3 regions of the Halomonas sp. Cn5-12 genome follow, and region 2 is predicted to be linked to each of the others. Evidence: predicted binding sites of a transcription regulator. Region 2 holds the regulator's gene; each other region holds the start of a gene.
What was found. Region 2 encodes sigma-54, which starts transcription at its own class of promoters, with help from an activator protein. Its sites were predicted from a motif close to TGGCACNNNNNTTGCTNT; they were not measured.

Region 1 (8,086 bases), on a different contig from region 2:
ATCAAGATAAAGTTTTCTGACGGTAGCTCGCTAGGCGCTGGGTTTTTTGAGCCAACTTGGTGCATTGATACCTTTTTATGAGCTTTTATGGTGCGCAAATAAAAAATAAAGGCGCTTTTGTGCGCAACCAAAAGGCCTTTGCTACATGAAGAGGCATCTTTTCATAGGTTTTTGTATTTTAAAAACAAAGCATTATAAATTTTTGATGCCATAATGGTGCAGAGTTGGCATGCTCTGTGCTTATGCATTGTAGATGGTTTTGTCACCAGCTATTAGATCGTATGCAGAAGCCTCTCGGCATGCTACAACGATAGCCGGTCTGAAATGATCGCTGGGCGTTTTGTTGTCCATCGTCAGGCAAACGTTAAGCGAACAAAAAAGACAAACGCGCCACATGCAGCTGCGTGTTGAACGGTTTGTTGAATAACACTTTTATCGATAGCTTACAGTTACAAGCTTTAAGCCACGCTCATACCGGAGGACACTATGTCAGCCAAGACTCTTGCGCTAATCGAAGAACATGATGTTAAGTGGGTAGACCTGCGTTTCACCGACACACGCGGTAAAGAGCAGCACGTGACCGTGCCTGCGCGTGACGTGAACGAAGAGTTTTTTGAAAACGGCCAGATGTTCGATGGTTCTTCCATCAATGGCTGGAAAGGCATCAACGAGTCTGACATGATCCTGCGTCCGGAAGACGGCACCGGCTTCCTGGACCCCTTCACCGAAGACGCTACCCTGATCCTGCGTTGCGACATCATCGAGCCTGCCACCATGCAGGGCTATGATCGCGACCCGCGCTCTATCGCTAAGCGTGCAGAAGCTTACCTGCAGTCTACCGGTCTGGGCGACACCGCCTTCTTCGGCCCAGAGCCGGAATTCTTCATCTTTGACGAAGTGCACTGGAAGTCCGACATTCAAGGCTCCATGTACAAGATCACTTCCGACGAAGGCGCCTGGGCCACCGACAGCAAGGTCGAGACTGGCAACCTGGGTCACCGTCCGCGCGTGAAAGGCGGCTACTTCCCGGTTCCTCCGGTCGATAGCTTCCACGATATCCGTGGCGCGATGTGTAACACCCTGGAAGCGATTGGCCAGACCGTGGAAGTTCACCACCACGAAGTTGCCAACGCGGGTCAGAACGAAATCGGCGTTAAATTCAACACGCTGGTGAAGAAAGCTGACGAAGTTCAGGAAATGAAGTACGTGATCCACAACGTGGCGCACGCTTACGGCAAGACCGCTACCTTCATGCCGAAGCCGCTGGTAGGCGACAACGGTTCTGGTATGCACGTACACCAGTCGTTCTGGAAAGATGGTCAGAACCAGTTCGCAGGCGATGAGTACGCTGGCCTGTCTGAAATGGCTCTGTACTACATCGGCGGTATCATCAAGCACGCCCGTGCTCTGAACGCCTTCACCAACGCGTCTACCAACTCGTACAAGCGTCTGGTACCGGGCTTCGAAGCGCCGGTTATGCTGGCCTACAGTGCTCGTAACCGCTCTGCGTCTATCCGTATTCCTTACACTGCCAGCCCGAAAGGCAAGCGTGTAGAGACTCGCTTCCCTGACCCGACTGCCAACCCCTACCTGGCGTTCGCAGCGATGCTGATGGCGGGTATCGACGGTATCAAGAACAAGATCCACCCTGGCGATGCCATGGATAAGAACCTGTACGACCTGCCGCCAGAAGAAGGCAAGTCCGTACCGACCGTTGCCAACAGCCTGGACCAAGCACTGGAAGCACTCGATGCTGACCGTGCGTTCCTGACCGAAGGCGGCGTATTTACTGAGGAAATGATCGATGCCTACATCGAGCTGAAGATGGAAGACGTCGAGCGTATCCGCATGACGACTCACCCGATCGAGTTCGACATGTACTACTCTTGCTAAGAACGGTTGCTAAACACCGTTTTAACAAGAGTGCTAACATCACCCTTGCGGTGTGATTAGCCTGAAAAACCCCGCCTCGGCGGGGTTTTTTGTTGGAGCAGCATAAGGGTGAGAAAGTAATGATCAGTAGATGGCGTTTGCGTCAAAAAAGTGGTTTGTCCACAGGGGCTGCGCTACTGCTGGGCTTGTGGGTAAGCGCTGCGCAGGCTCAAACGGTGTATCGTGTGGTGGATGCGCAGGGCAACGTGACGTTTACTGACAACCCAGAGCGTGGTGGTAAAGCGATCACTCTGGCCCCGCTGCCAAGCGTGCCTACCGCTGCTCGGCCTGCTTCTCTGTCTCCCCGCGCGAAGGGGAATCCTGGCCAACCGTTTATGCCCTATGACCGCTTTGCGATTGCTAACCCAGCGGCGGGGGCCTCGCTGCGAAATAATATGACGCCAGTTGAAGTGGCGGTTTCGCCGCCGCTACGCGACGACCACCAAATTCAGCTGCTCGTGAATGGCGAACTAAGCCAATCTGCCCTGCATAGCGATGCGTTCTGGCTGGCGGGCTTGCCAGCGGGCCAACACCAGCTGCAGGCCGAACTGTTGGATAGCCAAGGGCGTATTCAACACCGCACCGATCCGGTGACTATTTTTATTGCTGAATAGTGCAATGCACTACAATGGTGCATAGGAGTATCTGAATTTGTTCGGCAGTGCGCTATAACGGCTCGCTGTGCCCACGCTGGCTGCCCATCAGCCGTGCATGCCGCCGTTTGTGCTTAATTGGCGCGTTTTTTGCAGTTCCTCTCTCAACGATCCCATCACGCTATTGTTCATCACACTATTATTAGAGCGACGTTTCAGGACACGCCATGTATCAGCGCTTATTAGAACATCTCACCACCGCAGTGCTACTGCTCGACGGTGAACTCCGTGTCCGCTGGATGAACCCAGCGGCGGAAGCGCTGCTAGCGGTGAGCTTTAGCCGTGTGCAGGGTATTAGTCTAGATACCTTGCTAGGCGGTGGGGAAAGTATTGATGAGGTATTGGCCAAAGCGCGGGATGCCTTTCACCCCTATACCCAGCGGGAAGCGCGTATCACGCCGCTCAATAGTGAGCCGCTCACGGTGGACTATACGGTAACGCCCCTCTCAGCCGATGAGCTGCTGCTGGAAGTCGAGCCGAGAGACCGCTTGATGCAGATCTCCCGCGAAGAGGCGCTCACCACCCGCCAAGAGACCATTAAGGTGCTGGCGCGGGGCTTGGCCCACGAGGTGAAAAACCCATTAGGCGGCATTCGCGGTGCGGCGCAACTGCTGGAGCGTGATTTAGACGACCCGGCGCTACGGGAATTTACCCATATCATCGTCGAAGAAGTAGACCGCTTACGAGATTTGGTTGATTCCATGCTGGGCCCGAACCGCATCATTAAACATGAGCCGGTCAATATCCATAAAGTGCTGGAGCGAGTGCGAGCGCTGCTGATTGCCGAGCATCCCCATGTCACTGTCAACCGCGATTACGACCCCAGCCTGCCGGATCTTTCTGGTGATGAGTCGCAAATGATTCAAGCGGTATTGAACGTGGCGCGTAACGCGGTGCAGGCCATGAGCGATGCAGAGACCCCCTCACCGGAGCTGATTCTACGCACCCGTGCCCGGCGCCAGTTCACTTTAGGCGCCGAGCGGCACCGGCTAGTGAGCGAAGTCGGCGTGATTGATAACGGCCCTGGCATTCCTGAAAGCCTACGCGAAACCCTCTTTTACCCGATGGTGTCTGGCCGCGCGGAAGGCAGCGGTTTGGGGCTATCCATTGCTCAGTCAATTTTGCACCAACATCAAGGATTGATCGAATGCGACTCACGACCTGGACATACCGAATTTCGTTTACTGATTCCATTAGTTATTAATTGCACCGGAGAAGCGTCATGACTGAGGCGACACGTACCGATGTTGCACGGGTGGTTATTGTCGATGATGACCGCGCTATCCGTTGGGTGCTGGAGCGCGCACTGGCGCAGCCAGACCTAGAGGTCGAGTGTATTGAGCGTGCCGACACAGCGCTGGCACGGCTGCTGGAAAGCCCACCGGATGTGCTGGTGACCGATATTCGCATGCCGGGGATTGATGGGCTGGATTTAATGTCACGGGTTCGCGAAGCCCACCCGGACCTGCCGGTCATTGTCATGACCGCTCACTCCGATTTAGATAGCGCCGTGGCCTCTTATCAGGGGGGGGCGTTTGAGTACTTGCCCAAGCCGTTTGATGTGGATGAGGCGCTGGCGCTGGTACGCCGTGCGGTAGCCCACGCCCGTGAACGCCAGCGGCCGGTGAGCGTGCCGGAAGGCCTAAGCGCCGAGATCATCGGTGAAGCGCCCGCCATGCAGGAAGTCTTTCGCGCCATTGGGCGGCTCTCCCATTCGCACATTACGGTACTGATTAACGGTGAGTCGGGCACCGGTAAAGAGCGTGTCGCCCAGGCGCTGCATCAGCACAGCCCGAGGGCGGGCAAGCCGTTTATTGCTTTGAATATGGCGGCAATTCCTCGTGACTTAATAGAGTCCGAGCTTTTTGGCCATGAGAAAGGCGCGTTTACTGGGGCGGCTGCCCAGCGCCAAGGGCGCTTCGAGCAGGCCAACGGTGGCACGCTGTTTCTGGATGAAATCGGCGATATGCCCGCCGAGACGCAAACCCGTCTGCTGCGCGTGCTGGCCGACGGCGAGTTTTACCGCGTGGGCGGGCATACCCCGGTAAAAGTTGATGTGCGGATTATCGCGGCAACCCACCAGAACCTAGAGTCGTTGGTAGATGATGGGCGCTTTCGTGAAGACTTGTTCCACCGTCTGAACGTGATTCGCGTTCATCTACCGCGCCTTGCCGAGCGCCGCGAAGATATTCCCCGGCTAACCCGGCATTTTTTGGCCGAAGCGGCGAAAGAGCTTTCCACCGATATCAAAGTGCTGACCCCTGAGGCAGAGGCGCACTTAACCCGGCTGCCGTGGCCCGGCAACGTACGTCAGCTGGAAAATATCTGCCGTTGGTTAACGGTCATGGCCTCTGGCCGGGAAATCCTGGTAGAAGACCTGCCGCCAGAGCTACGCACGGTCGGTGCGTCGGAAAGTAGCGTCCACGGTGATTGGCGTTCAGCATTTCGCGATTGGGCTGATCATGCTTTGGCAGAAGGCCATACGCACCTGCTGGAAGAGGCGGTACCCGATTTCGAGCGCATTATGATTGAAACTGCACTCAAGCATACCGGTGGTCGCAAAGGCGAGGCCGCTGAGCTGCTGGGCTGGGGGCGTAATACGCTTACCCGTAAACTAAAAACGCTGCTGCCTGCGTTGGCGGATGACGCCTAGGGCATCGGCTCGGCGGAAATGGGGGCAGGGAGTACAAACACGGCATCAGCCAGTGTTGGCTCGGGGAGGTCGCACTCAGCCTGTTCCCAGGGCAGCAGGCTGAAAGTGTGTTGAATCCCCAGCCCTTCTAGCTGATGCCCCACACCATGGCGGCAGCTTCCGTAGGCGTGCGTGGTTAAGGTGCCTGTGAGCAGCGCAGCCAAACCCAAACCGGTGCGCACCGCGTTAGCCCTCTTGAGCCTTAAGGCGGTTGATGTCGGCAAGAATCTCTTCTGTCAGTGTGGCGTTGGCGCGCATATCGCCGTTGCGGGAAGCTTCCATCGCCGCTTGCAGCTTGCGTTCGTACGCTTGTTGAAGCTTCTTTTTTGGGTCGCGCTTAAATAGTCCAAACATGTGCACTATCCTTTTGGTGTATATTATTTGCATAGGTTTTGGGTGCTTATGTCGACTGCTTTACGCGTTTTTCGTTTTCCGGTGCGTTGCTGAGGCTAAACCGGTGGGCGGGCGTCCGCACACTGGGCTAAGAAGCGTGTAAAGTCGTCCAGGATAGTGTCCAGGCTACTATGCAGGCGATGATCGTCATCAATCATTCGCAGTGACAAGCGCTGTAGGCGGGCACGCTCAATCACTGGGCCTGGGGGTACCACATCATCGCGCCAGCCATGAATGATATGCGTATGCTGGGCTTGAATCGTCGGTGAGGTCTCTGGGTACTCAGGCAGGCCAAGCGCGGGGGCGAGTAAAAAACAGCCCAACACCGGTGTTTGCGTACTGGCGGCAGCGCTGAGCCAGCCGCCTAAGCTTGAGCCTGCTAATACACAGCGGGCGGGGTCATCACCACGAGCCAGCAGAGTAGCGGTAAGGTGTTTCAATCGCTCGGCTGGCTCGTCCATGCCCCGGTAATCCATGACGACCGGCTCACAGTCATCAAGCTGTTCAGCAATACCCTTGAGCGCCTGCATTTTCAGTGCCCCTGGGCCACTCTCCAAGCCATGTGAAAGGTAGACGGTCATCATCATGGTTTAATCCGCCGAACGCTGAATGGCTTCACCACCCTGCTCAATATCCTGGCCCATACCGCGAACTGTGTTACAGCCGCTAATGGTGAGTAGTGTGGCCAGTAAGAGTATGCCAAGCGCAATGGTGCGTTTCATTGGGTCTTTCCTCTCTACTAAATAATGCCCCGCTGGGGCGTCATGGTGTGATGAGTAACATAAGCGCTGTTGGTGCGGGTTGCCACCGGTAAGTAGCCATGAGGTGGAACGTTTTACCAACGCTGCTTATCTCTCCTTAGCATAGATGTGAACCGTGCGCATTTGTCGCATGTGTCAATATTATCCATGTCATCCCTGAGTTTTCTGTCAATTTCGGTTAGGCTGGGCTTTTATTTTTTTGTTTAATTTATTGATATTAAAGATATTTTTTATTTATTGGTATGATTGGCCCAATGCCTGCAGTGTTATAAGTGTTAATACTTATAGTGTCACCATTGATGATTTAACCAATTTCACTGTTGGCAACCAAGTTCCAACCCATCAAAGCGTGAGCAGGCTAATAGACAGTAGAGGAGGGCAGGAGGCCCAGTAAGCATCACGGACGTGAATGGACTCTTAGCCTGCTCACTCTTATCAGCATAAGGCCGTGCTGATCATCGAAGCCAAGGAGTGGCAGCGATGCAAAACAGCCATCTCGCAACTGTGAGGTGGTTTTTTTGCGTTTATTTTTCAATCATTAATACATTGATTTATATAACGTTTTTTCTCGCCTTAGGGGTGTTGCATAGTTCCTGTACAGATATGCAAAGTATTTTGGTCTATCCTTTCGGGTAAACCAAAATCAGCGGTTATAAGACGTCAACGCATCGGCCGCACACTGACAGGGACAAGCGCTATGGTGATGGTATTGATGTTCTGCATGTTCGTGCTGTTTCTAGGATTTTCGGGGGTGGGTCTGTACATGATGTTTAAAACATCATTTATGACGGCTACAGAGGATCGCGACGACATGCCGCCTGATATGTAAGTGATTGAGTAATAAATAAAAAGCCACCCTTTTTTGGGTGGCTTTTGCATGTTGGCATGTAGAGACTCTTACCCCATCCAATAAAGGCTCAGCAGTGCAAAGCCATAGCCCATCACGCCACCAACCAGTACATCGCTGACATAATGCAGCCCTAGCCCCACTCGAGAAATTGCAATGAGTAGGCTGAGTGGAAGAACAATCGGCAGCAGCCAGGGGGTGTGGGCGGCCACTAATACGCTGAACATGACGGCGTGCATGGTGTGGCCACTGGGGAAACTGTAGCGATCTCGAGCGGGTTCACCGCAGTGTACGCCTCCCAGGTAAGTGATAAAGGGGCGCTCTCGGCACAGCTTGGTTTTGACCAGCTTATAAACCGTGACAGCTACCAGGGCGATCAGCGAGTACTGCATCATCCGCCACGTGCCATCAGGTTGAAGCCAGGGCTGGGCAGCAATCAGCAGTACCCACACCGGCCAGTCGCCTAACTTACTGGCTGTTTTCAGCGTTAGCCGCCAGGGGCGGTAGAGCGAGAGATGCGTGACCCGTTGGCAAAACCGCCACTCCCACAGGTCAAGACGATCGAATACGACAAGCGGGCGAGCTCGCATGGTGGGCCTCCTGGGCATGGTGTAGGTAGCGCAGAAACTGCTCAGCAATGCCCGACCAGCTTTGTTCTAGCGCGCGTAAACGGGCAACTCTTCCTATTCGTGCGTAATCGGCGGGGTGTTGGCACAGTGCCACGGCCGCTTCTTGAAAGCCGTGGGCGTCGTTAGGCGCTACGGTCACCCCGTTATGGCCGTTTTGGATCAGCTCCGCGCTGGCTGCA
Region 2 (8,086 bases):
CGAGTTGTCTCGCGCCATCGCTACGGGCGAGCGTGCTTACTTGCGTAACCAAATTGAAGACCAAGAAACCCCTATAGAAGGCTGGGCGCGTCGGATTATTTATCACGTTTCCGAACGCCGGGTTGAGCTGATTGACCAAGCTGAGCTGACCCAGCAAGGAGATCACTTCCAAGGTGGACGTTTAGAGTACTTTATCGATCAAGAAGTAGTACAAGCACGCTCTGACGTTAGCGGCAGTGAAAATCAGCGTATTCGTATGACCCTTCAGCCCGAACAATAGGAAGTGGCCACGTGGCAGCATCAACATCCCCAGTCCCCACACCAGTAAAAACGCTCTACGCCCATCATTTAGCGAAGAGCTATAAGCGCCGCCGTGTGGTTAAAGATATTAATCTGGAAATCACTCAAGGTAGCGTGGTTGGGCTACTTGGCCCTAATGGTGCAGGTAAAACCACCTCGTTTTATATGATTGTGGGGTTGGTCAAATTGGATGCGGGCAAAGTAGGCATTGACGACCTTGACCTCACTCATGCTCCTATGCATGAACGCGCCATGGCAGGGATTGGTTATCTACCCCAGGAAGCTTCCATCTTCCGCAAGCTCTCCGTGGCTGACAACATTATGGCCATTTTAGAGACACGCAAAGAGCTTGATCGAAGCGCCCGGGAAGCACAACTTGAGTTACTACTTGAAGATTTTCACATCACTCATATACGCGACAACTTAGGCATGAGTCTTTCTGGGGGCGAACGCCGCCGTGTTGAAATCGCCCGCTCATTGGCCACCGAACCGGCCTTTATCCTGCTGGATGAACCTTTTGCCGGGGTTGACCCGATTTCCGTTGGGGAAATTAAAGCTATCATTCGAGCGTTAAAGAAACGCCACATTGGCGTATTGATCACCGACCATAACGTTCGTGAAACGCTGGATATTTGTGATATTGCCTACATTGTTGGCGACGGTCACATCATTGCCAGTGGAAACGCCCAGGAAATCCTCAACAACCAGAAGGTTCGAGATGTCTATTTAGGCGCTGATTTCCGCCTTTAAACAGTGACCTGCAGAAGCATTTCTTTTAGTGGCATGCTTATTGCACTTGCACCAAGCCATAACTCGCTCTAGGGTGGAGCTTTCTGATTAACGAGTGGTTCTCAGATGGTCATGAAAGCTTCTCTCCAATTGCGTATCGGCACACAGCTGACCATGACACCTCAGCTGCAGCAGGCTATCGCCCTGCTTCAGCTATCGACGCTGGACCTTCGTCAAGAAATTCAGCAAGCGCTAGATGCCAATCCCATGCTTGAGCAAGAAGATGAGTTTGGCGAGCAGGCTGTCAGTGAGCCTCAAGAGGCTGAGTGGTCCGAGAGCATCCCCAACGAACTCTCCGTCGACAGTGACTGGTCAGATACCTATCAAGACATAGGCAGCCTGGGTGGCAGCAGTGAAGGCCCCGACTTCGAGCGCCAAGCCGCTGGACAAAGCCTACATGGCCACCTGCTATGGCAACTGGCCATGACAGACTTTAGCCCGCGAGAATACGCCATCGCGGAAAGCCTGATTGATGCGCTGGATGCCAACGGCTATCTCACCCAGCCGCTTAATGACATTCGGGAAGGATTAAAAGCCCAAGGCCATGACAGCTTAAGCCAGCGGGAAGTGGAAAATACCCTGCTGCGCTTGCAGCAATTTGAGCCCACCGGCGTCTTTGCCCGAGACCTGCGTGAATGCCTGATGCTGCAACTCGCCTCACTACCTGAGGACACCCCTCTGCTAATGCCCGCCAAACGGCTGGTTCGCCAGTTTTTGGAAGCATTAGGCAAAGACGATATGCGGCTTCTCAAGCGCCGTTTAAGCCTTGATGACGAGCAGCTTGACGATGTCATCCGTTTAATTCGCAGCCTTGACCCACGCCCTGGGAGCACCTATGGCGTTACCGACGACAGCTACATCACCCCCGACCTAGTCGTTCGGCACGACAATGAAGGTTGGCATTTAGAGCTCAATCCAGAAGCACTACCACGCTTGCGTATACAGCCCGACTACGCCAGCTTGATCAAACGCGCAGACAAAAGCCAAGACAACCAGTTCCTCAAAGAGCACCTCCAAGAAGCCCGCTGGCTGATCAAAAGCTTATCGAGTCGCAATGACACGCTGCTACGAGTTGGGCGTGAAATTATTGCACGCCAAATTGGCTTTCTGGAGCATGGCGAAGAAGCAATGAAACCGCTGATTTTAGCGGATATTGCTGAAGCGGTAGAGATGCACGAATCCACCATATCTCGTGTGACCACGCAGAAATTTATTCACACGCCACGGGGCGTTTTCGAGCTTAAGTACTTCTTCTCAAGCCAGGTAAGCGGCCAAGACGGCGGCGACAGCCACTCCAGCACAGCCATTCGCGCCCGCATCAAAAAGCTGATTCAGGATGAGCCCTCAGGAAAACCGCTCTCCGATAGCCGCTTGGTGACTCTGCTTGAAGAGGGGGGCATTAGCGTTGCACGGCGTACTGTCGCAAAATATCGGGAGTCAATGGGCATTCCCTCGTCAAGTGAGCGCCGCCGTTTACGCTAGTTAAGCGGTACGTATGAACAAACTCAACGCAAGGGCTTTGCAATAGCGTAAAAAGGGTTACAATCGAAGTACAGTCCGATGGATAAGGAGCACGTCAATGCAAGTAAACATCACTGGTCATCACGTTGAACTGACTGACGCCTTGCGCGACTACGTTAACGAAAAGCTAGAGCGCGTTGAACGCCACTACGACAACATTACCACGGTGCAAGTGACCTTATCTGTTGAGAAGGAGCGCCAGCAAGCAGCCTGCACACTGCACGCTGCCGGTGCAGACCTTCACGCCGAAGCGCTTGATAACGACATGTATGCCGCTATTGATGCGCTAGCAGACAAAATCGATCGTCAACTCGTTAAACATAAGGAAAAAGCACAAGCTCGCGCCCAGGGCGCTGGTGTGCGTTAACTCAATGACGTTGGAAACCATCCTCCCCCCGGAGCGCGTGCTTTATGACGTTCCCGGGGGCAGCAAAAAACGGGTGCTGGAGTTTTTCAGCACCTTTATCGCCCAAAATACACCCAGCCTAGATAGCCAAGAGGTGTTTAGCCGACTCATTGGCCGCGAGCGACTAGGCAGTACGGGGATAGGCAACGGGGTTGCCATCCCCCACGCTCGCAGTCCTCACTGTAGCGCACCCATTGCTGGCTTTTTAAAGCTTGCTGAGCCAGTAGACTTCGACGCCATTGATGGCGACCCGGTGGATCTTGTGTTTGTGCTGCTGGTACCAGAAGAGGCAGATGACACCCACCTAGCACTGCTTGGCCAAGTGGCTACTATTATGAACGACGCCCATACGCGTCAGCAGTTACGTAAAGCCGATAGTCAGCGCGAACTCTTAGCACTTATTACCGCCAAGATTCGCGAACAAGCCGCCTAGGCTTTATGGGCGGTGGCCACTGCACGCAGCGATAATTTCCTCCCATGCAAGCCAAGAGAGACGCTATGCAACTGGTGATCATTAGCGGCCGTTCAGGGTCCGGTAAATCTATCGCCTTACAAGCGCTAGAGGATCTTGGCTACTACGCTATCGACAATTTACCCGCCATGCTGCTGGGCTCATTAGTTGATGAACTACGTGAGCAAGGCGAGCGCACTCACTTAGCAGTGAGCATTGACGCGCGCAACCTTCCTACGGCGCTTGAACGCCTCCCAGCTTTACTGGAAGAACTACGCCAGCGAGAAATTCGTTTTCAGGTCATCTATCTGACCACGGATGCGCGCATTCTTTTGGAGCGTTACTCAGCCACCCGCCGTCGCCACCCGCTTACCCGGGATAGCGAAATGACGTTGGAAGAGGCCATCAATAAAGAAGAAGAGACGCTGCTTGAAATTCGCGATCTCGCTGACTTGTTGATCGATACGTCGCGCTTATCCGTGCATGACCTGAGACGCCGCATTACTGATCAAGTCGCCCACCAGCGAAAAGATCAGCTAACACTGACGTTTGAGTCGTTTGGCTACAAACGCGGCGTACCCATGGATGCCGACTTAGTCTTCGATGTTCGCTGCCTGCCCAACCCTTATTGGGACCCTACCCTGCGCCAATTTACAGGGCGTGATGCTGATATAGTGGCGTTTTTAAGTAGCTACCCAATGGTCGAGGCAATGACCAATGATATTCAGGCTTGGTTGGAAAAGTGGCTTCCGGCTTACCAAAATAGCCAGCGAAGTTATATAACCGTGGCTATTGGCTGCACCGGCGGGCAACACCGCTCTGTTTATATGGTCGAACAGCTTGCTAAAAAGCTGGTTAAACAGACCGGAGAAGTACAGTTGAGACACCGTGAGCTGGGGTTACAATACACGCTGAGCGAAGAGCCTGCGGTGCCATGCGTTACCACACCCGCCGCTGCCAGCACGCCCTGAGTTTCAGGACCTAACTTTTAAGGCCTAAGCTTCTCAAGACCTAAGTTTTTCAAGACCTAAGTTTTTCAAGACCTAAGTTTCAAGACCCACTCGGCAAAAAGGAACCAGAGTGCCCAAAAGAACCTTAACACTTACCAACCAGCGTGGTCTTCATGCCCGCGCGGCCACCAAACTGGTGAAATGTGGCCAGCAGTTTTCCGCGAATATCGTGGTTTATAAGCAGCAGCAGAAAGCCGATGCCGCCAATATTATGTCGCTGCTAATGCTGGCCGCCCCCTGCGGCACCGAGCTCACTGTCGCCGCTGAAGGAAACGACGCCGAACAGGCGCTAGATGCCATTGAAGCTCTGTTCGACGCACGGTTTGACGAAGACCAGTAGCTAGTTTACCAAGTCAGCACTTGTCGACTAGCTTCCTGCCACTGTCATCGCATCAATCAGCCAGCTACCCGTGTGAATACTGCCACGGGTATCCGTATCACTTCCCACACCGCTTAGCCCCGCGAACATCTTGTTGAGGTTACTAGCAATAGTGAACTCCTCAATGGGGTACTGTACTTCGCCATTCTCAATCCAGAAACCCGCTGCTCCCCGGGAATAGTCGCCAGTGACGCCGTTAACGCCCTGCCCCATGAGCTCGGTCACCCAAATACCACGCCCCATCTGTGTTAACAGCTCTTCCCGCGGCGTTAACGGCGCTAACAAGCGCATGTTGCGCGCGCCGCCTGCATTGCCCGTGGACTGCATCCCTAAACGACGCGCACTGTAGGCAGAGAGCATGTAACTCGCCACCCTCCCCTGATCAATAAACCGGTTGCTACGGGTTTGTACACCCTCCGCATCAAACGGTGAACTAGCCGTTGCTCCCACTTCCATCGGGCGCTCTTCTAACCCAAACCAATCGGGGAATAGCGGGCTACCCAAGCGATCACATAAAAACGAGGCTTCTCGATAAAGCGCGCCGCCCGCCAGAGCACCCATAAGGTGGCCGATAAGGCCGCTAGCAAGGGAGGGATCGAACAGCACAGGAAACGTTCCCGTCGGGGGGCGTCGTGCTCCTAGACGCCGCAACGTTCGCGCTGCTGCCTCACGCCCCACCTCCTCTGGGTGGCGAAGCTGCTGCGGGTTACGCGCCGACGTATAGTCATAATCCCGCTGCATGCCTTGCTCATCTTGGGCAATCAGCATGCAGGAGAGTGAGTGACTGCTACCCTTTTGAGTCCCCAAAAAGCCGTGGCTATTGGCGTATACTCGCACGCCCTCACCGCTTGAGAGCGAGGCACCTTCTGACTGGTGAATACCTGCCACCTCGCGGCCAGCCTGTTCGCAGCGCAGGGCAAGGTCAATCGCTTCATCGGTTGAGAGCGCCCACGGATAGTGCACCTTCAAGTCTGGCAAATAGGTCGCCATCAGCTCTGCTTCAGCGAGGCCTGCAGCGGGATCCTCCCCGGTATAACGTGCAATAGCCAGCGCCTTTTCAACCGTGGCACGAATGGAGGCACTACTTGCATCCGTTGAGGAAGCGCTACCTTTACGTTTTCCCACATAGAGCGTGACCGCAATACCCTGATCACGAGATAGCTCAACGGTCTCCACTTCACCAAGTCGCACACTAACGCCCAACCCTTGGTCAACGCTCGCGCCGACTTCGGCGGCATCCGCCCCTAGCTGTTTTGCCAGGGCAAGCGCCTCTGTGGCGCGCTCCGTCAACTGCGCCTGCTGCGCCGTTGCATCAAATGCCTGTGCCATATGGCCTCCTTTTCACCTGAATCGCATTGGCGAATCAATGTTGTGGTCGCAGCCTGATATAATGCTGCAAACGAATCTAATCTGTGAGTTCTTATATGCCGAAGCAACGCCCCGAGCCTATCGATATCGATGAACAAGAAGAGCGCCCGAGTAAATCTCAGCTAAAGCGTGAAATGCATGCTCTGCAAGCGCTTGGCGAAACATTAATTGCCATGAAGCCTGCCGAGCGGGCGCGCTTTCCTTTATCAGACGATATGCTGAGAGCGATTGAAGAGACTTCTCGCATTCGCTCTCATGAAGGCCGCCGTCGCCATATGCAATACGTTGGCAAACTTATCCGCAAAGAGGATCTAACGGCCATTCAGGGCGTTTTCGATGCCATCGAACAAGAGAAAGAGCAGCGCGATCATGCGTTTCATCGCCTGGAAAAATGGCGTGACCGGCTAGTGGATGAGGGCGACGACGCCGTTGACCTGTTTATGGCAGACTACCCTAACGCCGATCGTCAGGCGCTGCGCCAGCTAGTGCGCAACGCCCGCAAAGAGCGCGAACAGGGCAAGCCCCCCACCAGCTCACGCAAGCTTTTCAAACACCTGCGCGATACGCTAGCGCTGTAAACCAGAGTCTCAAGAAGACTGCGTGCCGCCCACGGTCAGCTCATCCAGTTTCAGGGTGGGTTGGCCAACCCCCACCGGCACACCCTGGCCCTCTTTACCGCAAACGCCAATCCCGGTATCCATCGCCATGTCGTGGCCAATCATCGATACCCGGCCCATGGCCTCAGGCCCGTTACCAATCAGCGTTGCACCTTTCACCGGCGCGGTAATTTTACCGTCTTCAATCATGTAGGCTTCGCTCGCCGAAAACACGAATTTTCCCGAGGTAATATCCACCTGCCCTCCGCCAAAACTCACGGCGTAGATTCCCCGCTTAACGCTTTTAATGATATCGGCAGGGTCATCTTGACCAGCCAACATCACCGTATTGGTCATACGAGGCATCGGCAGATGAGCGAACGACTCGCGGCGGGCGTTGCCGGTAGGCGCCATCTTCATCAATCGCGCGTTTAACTTATCCTGCATATAGCCAGTTAAAATGCCATCTTCAATCAGCGGCGTATATTGGCCGGGTGTGCCTTCGTCATCCACGCTCAACGCGCCGCGACTATCAGCAACAGTGGCATCGTCAACCACTGTGACTCCCTTGGCGGCAACCCGCTGCCCCATTCGCCCTGCAAAGGCAGAACTGCCTTTACGGTTAAAGTCACCTTCCAAGCCATGGCCTACCGCTTCGTGCAGCAGAATGCCCGGCCAACCGGCACCTAACACCACTGGCATCTGCCCCGCTGGCGCATCAATGGCTTCAAGATTGACCAGCGCTTGGCGCACCGCCTCTTTGGCATAGCGTTCGGCAACGCCCTCATCCCGCAGACGCGACATGGAGTAACGACCACCGCCGCCAGCGCTGCCGCGCTCACGGCGGCCATCTTTCGCCGCAATAACACTGACGTTAAAACGCACCAGTGGGCGAATATCCGCCGCTAGGGTGCCGTCACTGGCGCGTACTAAAACCACCTCATAGGTGCCCGACAGCGACGCACTGACCTGGCTAATGCTCGGGTCGGCCGCTCTGGCCACGCGGTCTGCCTCTTTCAGCATGGCCACTTTGTCTTCTGCCGAAAGGCCCGCCAGTGGGTCGATACCTGCATAGTACGACGCCGCGCTGACTGGCATTACTTTCTGCCCTGGCAACTGCTTGCCGCTGCGGACAATGCCAGAGGCGGTACGGCCTGTATCCATTAGTGCATCAGCGGTAATTTGGTTGGAGTACGCAAACCCGGTTTTCTCACCTGCCAACGAGCGCACGCCAACGCCGCCATCAATGTTATAGCTGGCCTCTTT
Region 3 (8,086 bases), on a different contig from region 2:
AGTGGCAGTCACTCCTGGAGCGCACGCCTTTGGCGCTACGCCAGGCGGTGGAGACACTGGTGGAATCCCGCCGCGATATCTTTGCCGATCATTTCTATCAAGTGATGCTGGAAGACCCCCACGCGTCGCTGTTTCTCTCCAATGAGCAGGTGAAAAACCGGCTTCACCCCTCCATGCAGCGCTGGCTCAGCGCTATGTTTGCCGTCGAGCATGCGGATTTCGAATCGCTGGTCGAGCAGCAGGAAAAGGTCGGCCAGGTGCATGCGCGTATCGATATCCCGGTGAACTTGGTACTTAATGGTGCACGGCAGTTAAAGCAGGCGCTTTATGAGCACATTAACAGCACCTTTAGCGCTGAACTCTCTTCCGGTGATGCAGCGGTTTACGTGTCTGATCATATTGATATGGCCATGGAAATAATGAGCCATGCCTATTCAGTGGCGAATAATCGTAATACCCGTATGGAAGAAGCCTATAAGCTGTTCTCTTTGACCCAGAGTATTGGTGATGAGCGCGAGCGCCAGCGCTCCGCGCTGCTTAATTGGGAGAACGCACTGATGTTTGCCGTGGCTGCGCAGCAGGCAACGACGGCTTTACCCCGATTAGCCAGCTCCGAGTTTGGGCTTTGGTATCACCACAAGGCGTGTCACGCCTTTGAGGGCGCGCCGGAAATTACCACCATTTCACAGCATGTTCGTCGCGTGGACGAGGAGTGGCTCGCCCAGCTAGGCGACTCAGACAGCCAGCGTCGCCTGACTGCGTTGAGCAGCATTCGCGATGCGGCTCGCACGATCTTGATGCTGTTGGATGACGTTCTGGATCGCGCCTCGGGGCTCGAAGTAGGCCGCGATAGCCTGACGCGTCTGCTCAATCGCAAGTTCCTCTCGGTGGTGCTGAGCCGTGAAATAGAGATCGCCCGGCATTCGGAAAAGTGTTTTGCGCTGCTCATGGTGGATATCGATCACTTCAAGGCGATCAACGATACCCACGGCCATGACGCTGGCGATAACGTACTGCAGCAGGTAGCCAGTATCCTTGACCGCTCGACCCGAGGCGGCGACTACGTGTTTCGCATGGGCGGTGAAGAGTTTTTGATCGTGCTAGTGGATACGGATCAAGACGGTAGCCGCCTGTTTGCCGAACGGCTGCGCCACGCGGTGGCCAAAGAGCCGATGTTAGCCGCTGCCGATACGCTACTGAACGTCACGGTGAGCGTCGGGGTTACGCTTCATGATGGCCACCCAGACTACCAACGCTCGATGCAGCGCGCCGACCAAGCGCTGTACCAAGCGAAGCGCAGCGGGCGTGACCGGGTGGTGGTTGCCGCTGCCACTGAGTAATATCGCGGTAAGCGCTAGGTTTTGGCGATGTGACCCACGGAGAACACTATGTTAATGCGCCGTTTTATGCTGTTAACCGCACTGCTGTTCATGAGCACGCCGCTGATGGCGGCTCATCATGGCAGCGACCACTCTAATGCCATGGAGGGCCACTCCTCTATTGAAGTGGCGCAACCCTGGACCCGTACAACGCCGCCGGGGGCCGGGGCGGGCGGTGGCTTTGTCACTCTCACCAATCACGGCGCTGGCGATGACATGCTGCTGGGGGCGACCAGCCCGATCACCGAGCGTGTCGAGATTCATATTATGGAGATGGACGGCGATGTGATGCGCATGGCACCCCTGCCCGGTGGCATTGAGCTACCGGCGGGCGAGAGCGTGACGCTAGCGCCGGGCGGTTTACACTTAATGTTGATGGAACTGGGTTCTCCCATCGTTGAGGGTGAACCTGTCCCTGTGACGCTTGAATTCCAGCACGCCGAGCCGATGGAGATCGAGCTTCAGGTGCTGCCAGTAGGTGCTTCTCCGGAAGGGAGCCACCATGAAGGTGCCCATGATCATGGGCACGCGGCGCACTAAGTCGGCCCACCGCCCTGTTAGCCTTGGCGAGCGGGGCGACGCTTCCACCACATCACGCCTGCGGCCACGCACATCACGATGATGGCGATGCATACCGCCAGCAGGAAGAGCTGATTGGTAAGCCCAAACTCCTGCCCCAAGTGAACGTTAATCCCAAACTCCAGCCAGCGGCCTAGCGGGCCATAGTCGGCGTAGCTCATATCGAGCAGCGGCCCACCACGCCGCCCCTGCCGTTGCGCGGCCACCAGAGATAAATGCCGGTGGCGACTAACAAAATCGACCAGCCCGCGGCAATCTCAATCAGCTTGCGCGGGGTTTGCCCGAAAAACTTGAAGCTATGCAGGTAGCGAGCGGTCCTCATCACCGTTCCCCGGTCATCCAGCGAACCAAGCACCTCAGCCGTATAGGGATTGACGTACACCGCCAGCCGTTCGCCGGTTAGGTGCAATGTGATGGCTATATGCACATATTTGGTGCATTGGAGGGCTGGGCAAGAGGGTTGAGGCTCAAAAAAAGGTCTTTATGACGGTAAAAAAGCGCCTTTCACCATTTTGGCGCATTCTTTGCATTTATAAGGCAATGATGAATCCACCAGAAAGCGACAGCGCCCCATGATGTTGAGCGAACTTGCCCCACCCGCTGCTGGTTCCGGCCACCGCTTTGACGCTGAGCGCCGCTGGGCCGCCTCGCTGGCCCTGCGTTTTGCCAACCGCGATGGAGTGACCCGGTTAGTGCAAGCGCGCCACCAAGGTCCGTTACGGGTACAGCGCCCCTTCTACCCAGAAGGCAGCCAGGAAGCGTGCCACGTTTACGTATTGCACCCGCCCGGCGGGCTGGTGAGCGGTGATGCGCTGACCATTCGCGCTCATATCGAGCGCGATGCCCATGCGCTGCTCACCACCCCCGCTGCCAATAAGCTCTACAAAGCCGACAGCCAAGGCGTGGCCTGGATACAGCACACCGAACTGACGGTAGAAGAGGGCGGCACCTTAGAGTGGCTGCCCCAGGAAACCATCGCGTTTAATGGTTCAAAGGGCACTCAACGCACCCATATTGCGCTGCAGGGCAATGCCCGCTGCCTAGGCTGGGAAGTGATGGCACTCGGCCGCCCGGCCAGTGATCTGCCCTATGTCACGGGGCGCATCGAACAGCACTTTCGCTTAACCCTGGATGGCAAGCCGCTATGGCTTGAACGCCAGCCGCTGGACCCCGCGCACCCACGCTTTGCGGGCCGCTGGGGGCAGGGCGGCGCCACGGTGCAAGCCACGCTCTGGGCGGTGGGTATTGACGATGCCGCTGCGGCTATTGAAGCACTGCGCGAAGCGCTGCCGGATAACCCCCGCTGGGCGGTAACCGTGCGCCACGGCGTACTGCTGATGCGCTATCTAGGCATATCCCGTAACGAAGCCTGGGCGCTGTGTGAACAGGCCTGGCACCTGCTTCGGCCGCGCTGGATCGAGCGCGAAGCGCATACGCCGCGCATTTGGCTAACTTAATTGGCAACACGCTGATAACGCTGGAGACACTCCATGGAACTGACCCCACGAGACAAAGACAAGCTGATGCTGTTTACCGCCGCCCAGCTTGCCGAGCGCCGCAAAGCGCGTGGTTTAAAACTGAACTACCCCGAAGCGGTAGCGCTGATCAGCTTTGAGATTATGGAAGGCGCGCGAGATGGCCGCAGCGTGGCGGATTTAATGAGCTACGGCCGCGAAATCCTCACCCGAGACGACGTGATGGAAGGCGTGGCGGAGATGGTCGATGAAGTGCAGGTGGAAGCCACCTTCCCCGACGGCACCAAGCTGGTCACCGTTCACACGCCGATCAACTAATCATCCACCGTTAGGAGAGCGCCATGATTCCAGGACAGTATCAGTTACAAGAGGGTGATATCGAGCTGTGCGCGGGTCGCGAGCGTATCACCGTGGAGGTGGCCAACACCGGCGACCGCCCCATTCAGCTTGGCTCCCACTACCACTTTGCCGAAGCCAACCCCGCGCTGGTGTTTGACCGCGATAAAACCCGGGGTTACCGCCTGGACGTCGCCGCCGGCACCGCCATCCGCTTCGAACCCGGCCAAACCCGCGAAGTCACGCTGATTCCGTTTGTCGGCAAGCGGGAAATCTACGGCTTCCGTGGCGATGTGATGGGGCCGCTCGATTAGCCAACGGATTAATAAAGAACAACCGACGGTAGGGCGGGCATCGGCTGGGTGACTGTCTGCGCCATGGATGGCGCAGTCAAGCGTACAAGGACGTATTCACAGCGTGTCCCATGAGTGATGGCCTCCCCAGTGCCAAGCTTCATCTTTTAGGAGAGGCAAATATGAAACCGGTAAACAAAATCAGTCGGCAAGCCTACGCCGATATGTACGGCCCCACCGTAGGCGACCGCGTGCGCCTGGGCGATACCGAGCTGTGGATTCAAGTCGAAAAAGACGCCACCCACTACGGTGAAGAAGTGAAGTTCGGCGGCGGCAAAGTTATCCGCGATGGCATGGGCCAAAGTCAGCGCCAGGACGCCTCGGTGATGGACACCGTGATCACCAACGCGCTGATTCTGGACTGGTGGGGCATCGTCAAAGCCGATGTAGGGCTGCAAAACGGCCGCATCGCCGCCATCGGCAAGGCAGGCAACCCCGACACCCAGCCCGATGTCGAGATCGTCATTGGCCCCGGTACCGAAGTGATCGCCGGTGAAGGCAAAATCCTCACCGCAGGCGGCATCGACGCCCACATTCACTTCATCTGCCCCCAGCAGGTGGAAGAAGCGCTGATGAGCGGTGTCACCACCATGCTGGGCGGCGGCACCGGCCCCGCCACGGGCTCCAACGCCACCACCTGCACCCCCGGCGAGTGGCACATTGGCAAGATGCTTCAAGCGGTGGACGACCTGCCCATGAACATCGGTCTGCTCGGCAAAGGCAACGCCAGCCTGCCAGAAGGGCTCGAAGCACAGCTGGAAGCGGGCGCGATGGGTCTCAAGCTGCATGAAGACTGGGGCACTACCCCCGCCTCGATTGATACCTGCCTGAGCGTGGCGGAAAAGTACGATGTGCAGATCGCCATCCACACCGATACGCTCAACGAATCCGGCTTCGTGGAAGACACCCTGGCGGCGTTTAAAGAGCGCGGCATTCACACCTACCACACCGAAGGCGCAGGCGGCGGCCACGCCCCGGACATTCTCACTGCCTGCTCCAAGGAGTACGTGCTGCCGTCCTCCACCAACCCCACGCGGCCCTACACGGTGAATACCATCGACGAGCATCTCGACATGCTCATGGTCTGCCACCACCTGGACCCCAATATTCCCGAAGACGTGGCCTTTGCCGATTCACGTATTCGTCGCGAAACCATCGCCGCCGAGGATATCCTCCACGACCTGGGCGTGATCTCGATGATCGCCTCCGACTCCCAGGCCATGGGCCGCGTGGGTGAAGTGGTCTGCCGTACCTGGCAAACGGCGCACAAAATGAAGGTGCAGCGCGGCCTGCTGCCGGAAGATGAAGCGCTGGGGGCCGACAACCTGCGCGCCAAGCGCTATATCGCCAAATACACCATCAACCCCGCCATTACTCACGGCATCGCCCATGAAGTCGGCTCGATTGAAGTCGGTAAGCTGGCGGATTTGGTGCTGTGGAAGCCCGCTTTCTTTGGCGTCAAACCCGCGCTGATTCTGAAGGGCGGCATGATTGCCGGTGCGCCCATGGGCGACCCCAACGCCTCCATCCCCACGCCGCAGCCGGTGCATTACCGCCCCATGTTCGGCACCTTTGGCCGCGCCGCCAGCCAGACCCGGCTCAACTTTGTCAGCCAAGCGGCGATTGACGCGGGCATTAAAGAGCGACTGGGACTACAAAGCACGCTTTCCGCCTGCAAGAACGTGCGCGGCGTGCGCAAAAAGGACATGAAGCTCAACGACGCCTGCCCAGAACTCACCGTCGACCCGCAAACCTACGAAGTGCGCTGCGACGGCGAACTGCTCACCTGCGAACCCGCGACCGAGCTACCGCTGGCGCAGCGGTATCACTTGTTTTGATTGAGCTGCTGTCCGGAGCGCCGGGGGTAGGCCTACGAGAGGGCGCTGTAAATACGTCCCTGTACGCTACTTTTGCCATCCATGGCAAAAGACCCTCTCTACGGCCTACCCCCGGCTCAGCCTTCAAGGATCGAGAAAGGATGAGAGCATGTTGAAATTAATTGAACGCCTCGGCCCCATAGATGAGGGCACCGCCAGCGACACGCTGACACTGCCCTTTGAGCTACGCATTCGTGGCCGCTTAAAAGCTGAGAGCGACAGCGGCCAGCCTCTTGGGCTGTTTCTGGATCGCGGCCCCGTACTGCGCGATGGCGAAGGCCTAAAAGCCGAAAATGGCGAGATCGTGCGCATTTGCGCCGCCATTGAACCCGTGGTGACCGCGCGAGTGAGTACTGGCTTACCGCTGGCCCGGCTGGCTTACCACCTCGGCAACCGCCATGTGCAGCTCGCACTGGGTGAAGACGCGAAAGGCGGCTGGGTACGCTTCCCGCCCGACCACGTCCTCGAGGAGCTGGCCGAGCTGCTGGGTGCCACGCTTGAGCACCACAACGCCACCTTCGACCCCGAACCGGGCGCTTACAACCAAGTGGGCGGTGGGCATTCGCACAGCCATTCGCATAGTCATTCCCACGATCACGATCACGATCACGCGCATGAGCACCACCATGCCCACTGAACAGCCCTCCGACCTCGCCCTGCTAGGGCTGATGCAGCTCGTCAGCCCCGCACTGCCCATTGGGGCCTTCGCCTTTTCCCAAGGGCTAGAGAGCGCTTTTGAGTTGGGCTGGGTGAGTGATGAGCCAAGCCTCTCTCAGTGGCTATCCGGCGTGTTAGAGGATGGCCTGAGCCGCTGCGAACTGCCGCTGATTGAGCGGCTGTATCGCGCTTTCGAGCACCAAGATGGCGTTGCAGTGGCCGAGTGGGACGACTGGCTGGCTGCCACCCGTGAAACCGCTGAACTGGCTGCTGAAGACAGCCGCCTGGGCGCCTCGCTGAAGCGGCTGCTGGGCAGCCTCGACCTATTACCCAAAAATGAAGGGCTGCCTAGTGAAGACTCACTTACGCCCTTGCTACCGGTCCAGGCAGGCTATGTGACCCTATTTGCCTGGGCGGCCTACCAGCGCGGCATCCCTGTGCGTCAAGCGCAGCTCGGCTTTGGCTGGGCGTGGCTGGAAAATCAACTCGCGGTGGCCTGTAAAGCGCTGCCGCTGGGGCATACCGCTGCCCAGCGCATTATCGAGCAGTTACGTGGCGAGCTGGTGAGTGCCGTTGAGAAGGCCCAGCGGCTAGACGATGACGAGCTTGGCCCTGCGCTGCCCGGTGTGGCGCTGGCCAGCGCCCTACACGAAACCCAATATTCCCGTTTGTTTAGAAGCTAACGAGCGTTGTTATTTAGGAGAAAACCATGACTCACTGTTTACGCGTTGGCGTGGGTGGCCCGGTTGGTTCAGGTAAAACCGCCCTGCTCAAGCAGCTCTGTACCGCGCTGCGCGACCACTATGACATTGCCGTTGTCACCAACGATATCTATACCCGCGAAGACGCCGATTTCCTGCTCAAGCACGATGCGCTGCCCGCCGACCGTATTCTCGGCGTAGAAACCGGCGGCTGCCCGCACACGGCGATTCGTGAAGATGCTTCGATGAACCTAGCGGCGATTGACGAGCTACACGCCCGTCATCCCAAGCTGGAACTGGTACTGGTCGAGTCTGGTGGCGATAACCTTTCCGCCACCTTTAGCCCCGAGCTTTCTGATCTGACGCTCTACGTGATCGACGTGTCGGCAGGCGACAAAATTCCCCGCAAAGGCGGCCCCGGCATCACCAAATCCGACCTGCTGATTATCAACAAAATCGATATTGCCGAGCAGGTTCACGCCTCACTGGAGGTGATGGAGCGCGACTCGAAAAAGATGCGCGGCGAGCGCCCGTTCGTGTTCACCAACCTCTACGATGGCGTGGGGCTTGAAGAGATCATCCGCTTCATTCTCGATAAAGGCATGCTGGACGAGCGTCGCCCAAGGGCCGCTGTAACACATTAAACGGAAGTGGGTATAGGTATAATTAGCAGATATAAAAAACTGCCCAGCTTTGATGGTATGAAAGGCTGGGCAGTTGCAGTTGTTT

Region 1: a site for sigma-54 is predicted at 2,665-2,682, ahead of glnL (nitrogen regulation protein NR(II)). Genes of this name have one in related genera too.
Region 3: a site for sigma-54 is predicted at 2,472-2,489, ahead of L1249_RS12235 (urease accessory protein UreD). Genes of this name have one in related genera too.

What each region holds. Positions count from the first base shown of each region.
Region 1 is NZ_JAKGAY010000002.1:150,359-158,444, forward strand. Features, by position in the region: gene glnA (glutamate--ammonia ligase) at 487-1,893, shown strand; gene L1249_RS02125 (DUF4124 domain-containing protein) at 2,013-2,546, shown strand; gene glnL (nitrogen regulation protein NR(II)) at 2,753-3,811, shown strand; gene ntrC (nitrogen regulation protein NR(I)) at 3,808-5,238, shown strand; gene L1249_RS02140 (hypothetical protein) at 5,235-5,459, opposite strand; gene L1249_RS02145 (DUF6435 family protein) at 5,464-5,631, opposite strand; gene L1249_RS02150 (alpha/beta fold hydrolase) at 5,727-6,254, opposite strand; gene L1249_RS02155 (entericidin A/B family lipoprotein) at 6,261-6,392, opposite strand; gene L1249_RS02160 (phosphatase PAP2 family protein) at 7,329-7,868, opposite strand; gene L1249_RS02165 (glycosyltransferase family 4 protein) at 7,831-8,086, opposite strand, start outside.
Region 2 is NZ_JAKGAY010000001.1:247,704-255,789, forward strand. Features, by position in the region: gene lptA (lipopolysaccharide transport periplasmic protein LptA) at 1-280, shown strand, start outside; gene lptB (LPS export ABC transporter ATP-binding protein) at 292-1,050, shown strand; gene L1249_RS01200 (RNA polymerase factor sigma-54) at 1,156-2,571, shown strand; gene hpf (ribosome hibernation-promoting factor, HPF/YfiA family) at 2,669-2,977, shown strand; gene ptsN (PTS IIA-like nitrogen regulatory protein PtsN) at 2,982-3,449, shown strand; gene rapZ (RNase adapter RapZ) at 3,515-4,438, shown strand; gene L1249_RS01220 (HPr family phosphocarrier protein) at 4,548-4,817, shown strand; gene pmbA (metalloprotease PmbA) at 4,845-6,185, opposite strand; gene yjgA (ribosome biogenesis factor YjgA) at 6,281-6,802, shown strand; gene tldD (metalloprotease TldD) at 6,812-8,086, opposite strand, start outside.
Region 3 is NZ_JAKGAY010000021.1:47,258-55,343, forward strand. Features, by position in the region: gene L1249_RS12215 (diguanylate cyclase) at 1-1,340, shown strand, start outside; gene L1249_RS12220 (copper chaperone PCu(A)C) at 1,389-1,919, shown strand; gene L1249_RS12225 (PepSY domain-containing protein) at 1,937-2,119, opposite strand; gene L1249_RS12230 (PepSY domain-containing protein) at 2,116-2,385, opposite strand; gene L1249_RS12235 (urease accessory protein UreD) at 2,531-3,415, shown strand; gene ureA (urease subunit gamma) at 3,449-3,751, shown strand; gene L1249_RS12245 (urease subunit beta) at 3,775-4,083, shown strand; gene ureC (urease subunit alpha) at 4,245-5,960, shown strand; gene ureE (urease accessory protein UreE) at 6,109-6,636, shown strand; gene L1249_RS12260 (urease accessory protein UreF) at 6,626-7,339, shown strand; gene ureG (urease accessory protein UreG) at 7,366-8,001, shown strand.